One region of the Parabacteroides merdae ATCC 43184 genome, then DNA from elsewhere that is predicted to be linked to it. Evidence: riboswitches for the same ligand, from Rfam matches in the RefSeq annotation. Region 1 holds a riboswitch; each other region holds the start of a gene.

What was found. A riboswitch is a leader RNA that binds a small molecule or an ion and turns the genes downstream of it on or off. The one in region 1 is predicted to bind cobalamin.
Region 2: linked by a shared signal. The riboswitch ahead of NQ542_RS00380 (BFO_2992 family lipoprotein) and the one ahead of NQ542_RS16025 (TonB-dependent receptor) in region 1 are both predicted to bind cobalamin.
Region 3: linked by a shared signal. The riboswitch ahead of NQ542_RS04125 (ABC transporter substrate-binding protein) and the one ahead of NQ542_RS16025 (TonB-dependent receptor) in region 1 are both predicted to bind cobalamin.

Annotation. Positions count from the first base shown of each region.
Region 1 covers NZ_CP102286.1:3,925,551-3,928,684, reverse strand. Annotated here, with positions in the region: gene NQ542_RS16035 (hypothetical protein) at 1-16, opposite strand, end outside; gene NQ542_RS16030 (thioesterase family protein) at 384-761, opposite strand; cobalamin riboswitch at 882-1,088, shown strand; gene NQ542_RS16025 (TonB-dependent receptor) at 1,216-3,134, shown strand, end outside.
Region 2 covers NZ_CP102286.1:92,273-95,406, reverse strand. Annotated here, with positions in the region: gene metH (methionine synthase) at 1-66, opposite strand, end outside; gene smpB (SsrA-binding protein) at 76-537, opposite strand; gene NQ542_RS00385 (YIP1 family protein) at 550-1,116, opposite strand; gene NQ542_RS00380 (BFO_2992 family lipoprotein) at 1,148-1,903, opposite strand; cobalamin riboswitch at 2,187-2,383, opposite strand; gene murQ (N-acetylmuramic acid 6-phosphate etherase) at 2,447-3,134, opposite strand, start outside.
Region 3 covers NZ_CP102286.1:1,043,249-1,046,382, forward strand. Annotated here, with positions in the region: gene NQ542_RS04115 (precorrin-2 C(20)-methyltransferase) at 1-334, opposite strand, end outside; gene NQ542_RS04120 (hypothetical protein) at 522-881, shown strand; cobalamin riboswitch at 924-1,125, shown strand; gene NQ542_RS04125 (ABC transporter substrate-binding protein) at 1,182-2,342, shown strand; gene NQ542_RS04130 (iron ABC transporter permease) at 2,352-3,134, shown strand, end outside.

The DNA of each region.
Region 1 (3,134 bases):
TCCTTAATCCTTCCATTTATCGAGAACTATAGACATAACAGCCATTTAGGTGACAAAGTTCGCAAATTTAACGATAATATCCAATCCCTATTTACAGGTAAAACAGACCTCCATACTACCTACATATAGTCATTTTCAGGATCGAGTTATCGGTAGAATACATTCAAATAAAAAAGGCCTCTCTCACGAGAAGCCTTCTTCGATTTTAGTTTCGTTGTCTATGCAAATTAGCAATTATGATTATATCTGATTATTTTAAATTGAGGCAAAGATAGAAGGTGGAAAAGAAATATAAAATCACCATAAATAACTATTCAGCAGGCCGTAAATACCTACAAATAGGTAACTTCATATTCCTTTTCTCGCAGCAATCGAAGTGATGGTTAGCCTTTCAGTTTCAACAAAAATTTCGCTCTGTCGACAATATAGCGGATATGCGTGCCTTCGCCGATCACATCTGCCGAATCCCTGGCAACCAACGAGAAGGTCAACTTTCGCCCTTCCACCTCAACCAGCGTCGCTTCCGCATGCACTTCCTCACCTTCACCGGAAGGACGAACATGTGTCATGTCCATTTTAGCACCGACAGTAGTCGCCCCTTCGGGGAGTTCAGCCGCTACGGCCAACATTGCCGCATTTTCCATCAATGCTACCAAAGCCGGCGTTGCCAATACAGGCAAATCTCCCGATCCCATCGTCAATGCAAAATTATCCGGCTGCACGACAGTCCGGCTGATATGTTTCAATCCTTTTTCCAACATAGTCACTTCATTTTTAATCGTTCCACATTCTGTTATTCTTTCACGGAGTCTAACGAATCCGGCGCCAAAAATAATGAATTTGTTTTTTAATCCGTTTTTTGTACAGACAGACTTTTTTCATACCTTTGCCACAGTTTTGGTTTCACGGCTCCCAACCGCTACGGGAGGCGTGATGAAAAGGGAATCAGGTGCGAATCCTGAACAGACCCGCTGCTGTAAGTTCCTCTCCAAATCTTTGAATACGCTACAAGCCACTGTCCGTCACCGGATGGGAAGGCATTCAAAGACGGAACAAGTCAGAAGACCTGCCAAAACAAACATAGTTTTAAAGCTTTCGGGAAATAAAGCTACAAAACATCGAGTCAAGTCATTCTTTATCCCCTTACATAAAGATATCATTTCTCCTTGTGTGTATTCCCTTAAGCAAGTCATGAACACTATATCAAGGATTAAAATGAAAGTCTTTGTACATGTATTCCTTTTGCTTGTCTGCCTGTCGCAACTAAGTCTGACGGCACAAAACAAAATTACGCTCTCCGGGAAAGTCACCGATCAACAAGGTACGCCCCTGTCGTTGGTAACGATCGCCGTCGAAAACACGGTCTCCGGCACTTATACAGATGACAGTGGGCTTTATTCCCTACAAGTATCCCCTGGCAAACACACATTCGTCGTCTCCTCCTTAGGATACCAAACGATCAAAACCTCACTCGACCTTCATCACGACAAAACCCTCGACTTCAAACTGGAAGAAAGTTCCGTAAGCATAAGTCCAGTGGAGGTGTATGGGAAAACACAATCACAACAGGTAAGAGAAAGCGCACTTTCGGTTAATGCTCTTGACGTTAAGCCTGTCATTAATTCACTTAATAGCCTGAATGAATTAGTGAATCGTACAAGCGGTGTCAAAATACGCGAAGAGGGAGGCGTAGGTTCCGATTTCGACCTCTCGATCAACGGTCTGTCAGGTAATTCCGTCCGCTATTTCATAGACGGTGTTCCCTTGGATAGCAAAGGAAGCTATGTGACGCTCGCCAATCTGCCCGTCAACCTGATTGACCGAGTGGAAATCTATAAAGGCGTAGTACCAGCCTCATTGGGGACGGATGCATTAGGCGGAGCTGTCAACATTATCACCCAGGCAGAAAAGAAAAGTTTCATGGACGCTTCTTATAGCATCGGTTCCTTCCATACACATCGTGCCAACCTGAACGCACAGTTTATGGAACGGCACACCGGATTGGTCGTGCGTCCTGCCATCGGTATCAGCTATTCGAAAAACGACTACCGGATGAAAGACGTGCAGATGCGCAATGAGACAGGTGATCAATTCATCTACGGCAACCCAAAACGTTTCCATGACGGCTATTTTTCGCTATTGGCACAGATAGAAGCTGGAATCACAGGTAAGTTTTGGGCTGACGAATTTTTCGTTTCCGCTTCCTACTCCAAAACAGACAAGGAACTGCAGACCGGATCCATACAAACCAAAGTTTATGGTATGGCTGAACATAATTCGGATGCATGGAACGTATCGGTTCGTTATAACAAATATAATTTCATGACCGAAAGCATGACATTGAAAGCAACTTTGTCACATACATGGGATCATTCCATTACTATCGATACAGCTTATCGGAAATATTATTGGGATGGAGGCTATATCGTGAGTCAACGCAACGAAATCAGAGGTAATGAACCTTCTATACGTCATTACAAACGCCCTCTGACTATCGTGCGTGTCAATTTGGATTACCAACTGGACGGACATCACGGTCTTAACCTGAATTATCATATGAACCGGACCGGAAATGATCGCTATGATGATTTGGACCAAAGCTTCGAACCATCAAACGATGCAGTTACCAAACATATCATCGGACTGACCTACAGCCAGTCGTTTTTTGATGGGAAAATGCAGAATATATTCTTTGCCAAAGATTATGTGAATCACCCGAATATCCGGCAGACCGACCAGTCCACCGTGACGGGATCGGACAAAGTGCAAGGTTCTACTACCAAAAATTACTTTGGATATGGTACCGGACTGCGCTATATGTTCTTCGACCCATTAGCGGTAAAGGTTTCTTATGAACACAGCGTACGCTTGCCCATCGCCCGTGAATTGTTAGGCAACGGAACCACCATTTATGCAAATGTAGCGCTGAAACCAGAAAAAAGCAACAACGTCAATCTCGCCTTGTTCGGCACATGGCATCCTGCCGGCAGACATACTATCTATTACGAGGCAAACGGATTCCTACGTTATGTGGACAATTATATTCAAACCTCCGTCATTGAAAAAGAGGGTATGATGCAGTTTGTCAATGATCCAGCCGTCCATATCAAAGGCGTAGAAGGGGAAATTCGTTA
Region 2 (3,134 bases), 540 kb from region 1:
ACCCATTCCTCCGTCCAGAATCAAAATGCGTTCTTTCAGGAGATTCAAAAATATTTCTTTATCCATAAAGGTTCGTTACCGTTTAAATGCACGATCCATCTCCCGGCGGTCGTCCCGTTCCTTGATAGAGTCGCGTTTGTCATATTCCTTCTTACCTTTGGCAATAGCCACAACGACTTTGGCCAGTCCTTTATCATTAATAAAAAGACGTGTCGGAATAATTGTAAAGCCATTATTGCGGGCAGCGCTTTCAATCTTCCGCAATTCCTTTTTAGTCAGCAACAGCTTGCGGTCACGGCGAGCCGTATGGTTATTGTATGTCCCGTAGAAATATTCTGCCACATACATATTCTTCACCCACAATTCCCCCTTCTCCACAATACAAAACGTATCAACCAGACTCGCCTTTCCCAAGCGTATCGATTTGATCTCCGTACCGGTCAGCACGATCCCTGCCGTAAACGTGTCGAGCAACTCATAATCGAAAGTCGCCCGCTTGTTCTTTATCTGTATGTTATTACTAATCTTCTCTTTCATCTTATTCTCCTATCAAAAACGTAAACCGGGCATCAGCATGGAAAGAATTACCTCGATCAACCAGGGCGTCAGCAAAATCAGACCGGTCGCGGTCCCGACAAACTTCAGGCGTATCTTCTCCTCCACCTGCATATAAGGGCCGGCCCCTTCCCATACGATATAAAATGTATATAACACAAATATACGCAAAAAGAAAAACTCCGGAAGTAACATCAACACGATGTTCAATGCAAACATCAACGAAGACGAATAGCCGACAAAGCGTTGACACAGTTTCATATCCTTCTCCCGTTTGAACCATCCCTGCCAAATCTCATTCAGCAAATAGGAAGCCAGATAAAAGCCGCCGAACGCAGCGACTAATGTCCGGATAGACGACTTCAACGCCAGTTCGACATCAAACTCCTTCCGAGTGAACAGCACGCCTAAAAAAGCAGCAACCGTAACGAATCCGATGAGAGGATACACAAACCGGGATAAAAACTCATCGTCCTTTTCTTCTTTTCTCGTCAGAATATCCCACGCCTTTCCCGGCTGGGAGATGATGGCTACAACCAATTTAAATATCTCTTTATACATTTTTCAATACGCTCGTTTGCTATTTATCATTTTATTTGCCTTTTCCTGTCAAGTCTATTGTAAACACGTCGGAACTTTTCCAGTTTATCGATGCAGAATCCTTCCCGAACGAATATGCATAGTTAATCCGGAACTTCAGTTCATCCGAATGATTCTTTTCCGCCTTTTTCACCAGATCTTCGATATTGAACGCACAAGGAATAATCATCGCCTCGCCTCTTGTCGTGTCCGCCTTGATTCTGATCGTGCGGAGGTAGAGGCTATAAATATTATCGTCTCCCAACAATTTATCCGAATTATAGGACAAAGAGAAACTGTCCACTTGGTTTGCCGGGTGATTGCTTATCTCCGTGAACAGGAACAAATTGCCTCTGATATAAGCGGAACGCGCCTGGAGGGAAGAAAGCAACAGTTCGTCCTTTGCAACAATAGAGGTATCGGTCAACGTATTATAGAAGTTCCAACGATTAACCTCCGAGATCGTATTTTCATAAATAATAGCCTCGGTATAACTGGTATCCGTCCCTGCCCCCATATTGTTTGCGACCCCGTAATCGATGGAATAATCAAACAAAATACATTCTCCGTTTTCCACATTGGCATTCTGGAAGTCTTCCGAAGAGACCACTACGTCCCCCTTGGTATAAATAGCCTTACCAGGTCCGTAACCGGTCACCACTACCCCTGCCTGGTTTGCCATCGTCAATTGGGTGGCCGGGTCTCCCAAACAAGAATTCAACACAACCAAACAAAAGGCCAAAACGCCATATAATACTGTTTTTCTCATTTCCATATACAAATTTGAAGTCGTATTTATCTTCCTCTCTTTATGGAGGAAACGCACAAAGGTACGAAAAAAAGGTTTATACGACAAAAGCCGGAAGATTAATCACACTCATAAAAGGAAAGCATGAATCGAGGCGGAGCTCATCCCACCCACAGATTCATGCCTCTTTTCCTAATTATTATGGCAAAATAATTAAAAACAAGTAAATAGCTACGGGAAACGGAAATAAAGAAAGGCAAAAGCCTACGGCTTCACAGTTCTCTTCCGGCCTATCCTCGAAGCCGTCGAAAAAATATGCGTTGCAGGTCTTCTGACTTACTTCCGGTATGAGCGCCTTCCCAACTCGCGTCAGTGGCATAAAAGAATTGCCCAATCCGTTTTGAAGCTTACAGCAGCGGGACTGTCCGGGATTTGCACCCGATTCCCTTTTAATCCTTTTCCGCAGATTGCGAAGCAGGAACAATGCATGGGACAAATATAAAGATATTTTCCATATATTTCTCATCTTCTTACAGAAAAAAGCTGAAACCGACTCCAGACCCGTTAAGCTTTGCGGTAAGCCTCGACAGCTTCCTGAACGGAGCCGTACATCAACAGCAGATGGCGGGATTGGTTATAGGGAAGATTCAATTCCTCGGCAACCATGCGGGTTCCACGGTCTATAAGTTTCTGATTGGTGAGCTGCATATTGACCATCCGGTTTCCTTTAACCCTACCCAATCGGATCATAACGGAGGTGGAGATCATGTTCAGGATCATTTTCTGCCCCGTGCCGGATTTCATACGGGAACTGCCAGTGACAAACTCCGGCCCGACAATCATTTCGATTGCGATATCGGCCTCCATCGCCATCGGTGAATCTGGATTGCTGGAAATGGAGGCAGTCAGGATGCCCTGTTCACGTGCTTTGCGAAGGGCACCGATCACATAGGGAGTCGTCCCGGAAGCAGCAATGCCGATCACGGTATCCTTCGTATTAACCCGGTGCTCCAACAATTCCTGCCAGCCGCGTTCCTCATCGTCTTCAGCATTCTCCACAGGATTCCGGAGGGCAGTATCGCCACCAGCTATCAAGCCGACAATCAGTGTGGAAGGCATCCCAAACGTCGGGGGGATTTCGGAAGCATCCAAAACTCCCAACCGCCCGCTGGTTCCGGCTCCCAGATAAAAGATCCGTCCGCCCTGCTTCATGCGGGGAACGATCTGCAAAACCAATTCTTCTATTTTGGGG
Region 3 (3,134 bases), 1.5 Mb from region 1:
GTATGGAAGAATAGAACCCTGCATCGCCTTCCGCCACAATGACCACCTTTTTCTCTTTATCCCTGGCGGATATGGCCTTTTCATACAAGGTATCGTAGACTTTCCAGACTTCGGTCCGGTCTTTGCTCATCGGGAGCGTGAAGAACTGGACTACAGATTTCTCGATTTCCAGTTCTTCGATAATACGGGCCGCACGGGAGAGTAGTTGTCCGCTTTTGCTTATGGTGGCGGGGCAATAGATGATATCGGCCTGTCGGAGTTTTTTCAAGCCTTTCAAGGTGATCAGTTCGGGGTCTCCCGGACCGAGCGATACGAAGCAGATGGGGTACGACATGTGCGTTAGAATTATTTGGTGCGCAAAAGTGAGGAAAATTGCGGAACTTTCCAAATCTGCATTCCACAATTGTGGGGATAATTTCCACACTGCCTTTTCCACAGCCCGCTTTTTATTCTTTGGCATGCAATTTGTACTTGATGGAACGATTAGAAAAAGGTAAATAGATTGTTTAAGATTTTAGGTTATGAAGAAGTTTGTATTGATGGTGGCTATGGTGGTTTCGTGTGTCTGTATGGCTCAAAACAGTCATGCGCAGACTGGACGGGATGGGAATACGGATATCGATATGTTGAGTATGAAAAATTTCTATGCGATCGATATCGTCGATGTGGACCTTGCCGCACAGGAAGCGATTTACAACGCTTATGAAAATTGCTTGATCAAAGAGGTGTACAAGTCGAATGGTAGCGGTAGCCCTATCCAGTATAAGGTCTCTCTCGAGACGACTGACCAGCGGAATCTGGTTGTCGCTTTCGACGAAAGCGGCCATGTACTGAAAGTCATGCTAGAAGACGAATATTTGGCGGCTCGTAAGAAAAACTGATTTGTCTGCCACTTTTCTCTTGAAAGCAAAAGTAATATTATTATATTTGCCCTTTGAAACAGGTTTCCCTGTCCTCCTTACAGGACAGGAATGAAAAGGGAACCGGGTGGAAATCCCGGACAGACCACGCTGCTGTGAAACTTCGGTAACATACCGGCAATACTCAATGCCACTGATCGGGGGATCGGGAAGGTGTCCGGGGATGGAAGTAAGTCAGAAGACCTGCCGTTTCGGTTTTGAAGAGTCTCGTCCTCGTGGGGTGGACAACGCTCGCTCGGTTATAATAAAATAATATTGAATATGAAAAAATGCCTGGCAGGATGCTGCCTACTTATGTCGTTGTGTGTCGCATCCTCGTGTACGACCAAAAACAATCAACGGACCGATAAGGTGGAAACGACGGAAGAAAGCGCGTTTTCTGGTGTCCATATTGTACCCGAGTATGCCCGTGGTTTCGTATTATCCTATCGGAGCGGGTATGTCTTGCTGGATATCCAGGACCCGCAGAATGAGGAAAGTACGACTTTTCATTATGCGCTTGTCAGGAGAGGAACGAAACCGTCCGGCATCCCCGGATCGTATACTGTGATCGAGACACCCATCAGAAGTGTTGTCTGTATGACATCTTTGCAGTTGTCCAATTTTATCAAGATGGGCGAACTGGACAAGGTCGTAGGGGTGACCAGTACCCGGCATCTGTTCAATAGGGAGATGAACGAACGTCTCAAGAGCGGGAAGACCGCCAAAATCGGCATAGAAGGGAATTTCGACAACGAGGTGATCATGAGTATGAACCCAGACCTGATCCTTGTTTCGCCTTTTAAACGGGGCGGATATGAGACCTTGAAGGATGTCGGTATCCCATTGATCCCACATTTAGGCTATAAGGAGATGACGCCGTTGGGACAGGCGGAATGGGTGAAGTTCGTCGGCCTGTTGGTAGGACAGGAGCAAAAGGCAAACGAGACATTCGACGCTATCGCGGCCCGTTACAATGAATTGAAGGAGCTGACGGCGGAAGGAAAAGTGAAGAAACGCCCGGTCGTGTTGAGCGGCGAGATGCGGGGCGGTAACTGGTATGCCGTAGGAGGGGAGAGCTTTCTCGCCCAACTTTTCAAGGACGCCGGTGCTGACTATTTCCTCAAAAACGACAAACGTTCGGGAGGTGTGACACTTGATTTCGAAACTGTCTACAACCAGGGTGACGAAGCCGATTACTGGCGCATTGTGAACAGCTATCCGGGTACGTTCAGCTATGAGGCATTGAAGGAGCAGGACCCGCGTTATGCCGATTTCCGTGCCTTCAGAGAGAAAGGGATCATCTATTGCAACATGAAAGATACGCCTTTTTACGAAAGTATGCCGACCGAGCCGGAAGTCGTACTGGCCGACCTGCTGCATATATTCCATCCGGACCTGCTGCCCGATCATACACCTGTTTATTATGCACGGCTCAAATAAGTTGCACGAATGAGACATTCCACTACTTTTCTGATGTCGCTCATCGTAGCGTCTATCCTGGTCCTGATGTTCCTGAATTTGGTGTTAGGGTCGGTGTCTATCCCGTTGAAGTCTGTCTGGAACATTATTTGCGGACTGGGAGACGAGCCGGTGACCTGGCAGAATATCGTCTGGAAATCACGTCTTCCGCAGGCATTGACAGCTTTGGTGGCGGGAGCGGGCCTGGCGATAAGCGGCTTGCAGATGCAGACTGTTTTCCGGAATCCACTGGCGGGACCTTCTGTGCTGGGGATCAGCTCCGGTGCGAGCATGGGCGTGGCCTTTGTGGTACTGCTGAGCGGTAGCCTCGGAGGGGTTGCGCTTAGTAAATTGGGGTTTATGGGAGAAATCGCGCTTTCGATAGCAGCCGTGATCGGTTCGCTCTCGGTGATGGCGTTAATCGTATATGTGTCGCAGAAGGTGAAAGGGAACGTGACGCTGCTGATCATCGGCGTGATGATCGGCTACGTGGCGAATGCGGTGATCGGCGTGCTGAAGTTCTTCAGCGTGGAGGAGGATATTCGCGCCTATGTGATCTGGGGGTTAGGCAGCTTCTCACGTGTTTCCGGCAACCAGATGATGCTGTTTGTTGCGATCATGGCGATTCTGATCCCTTTGTCGTTCCTGTTGATCAAGACGTTGAACCTGATGCTGCTTGGCGACGGCTATGCCCGTAACTTGGGATTGAACATCAAGCGGGCACGTCTTTTGGTGATCACCTCGGCAGGAGTGCTGACGGCGATCGTGACGGCC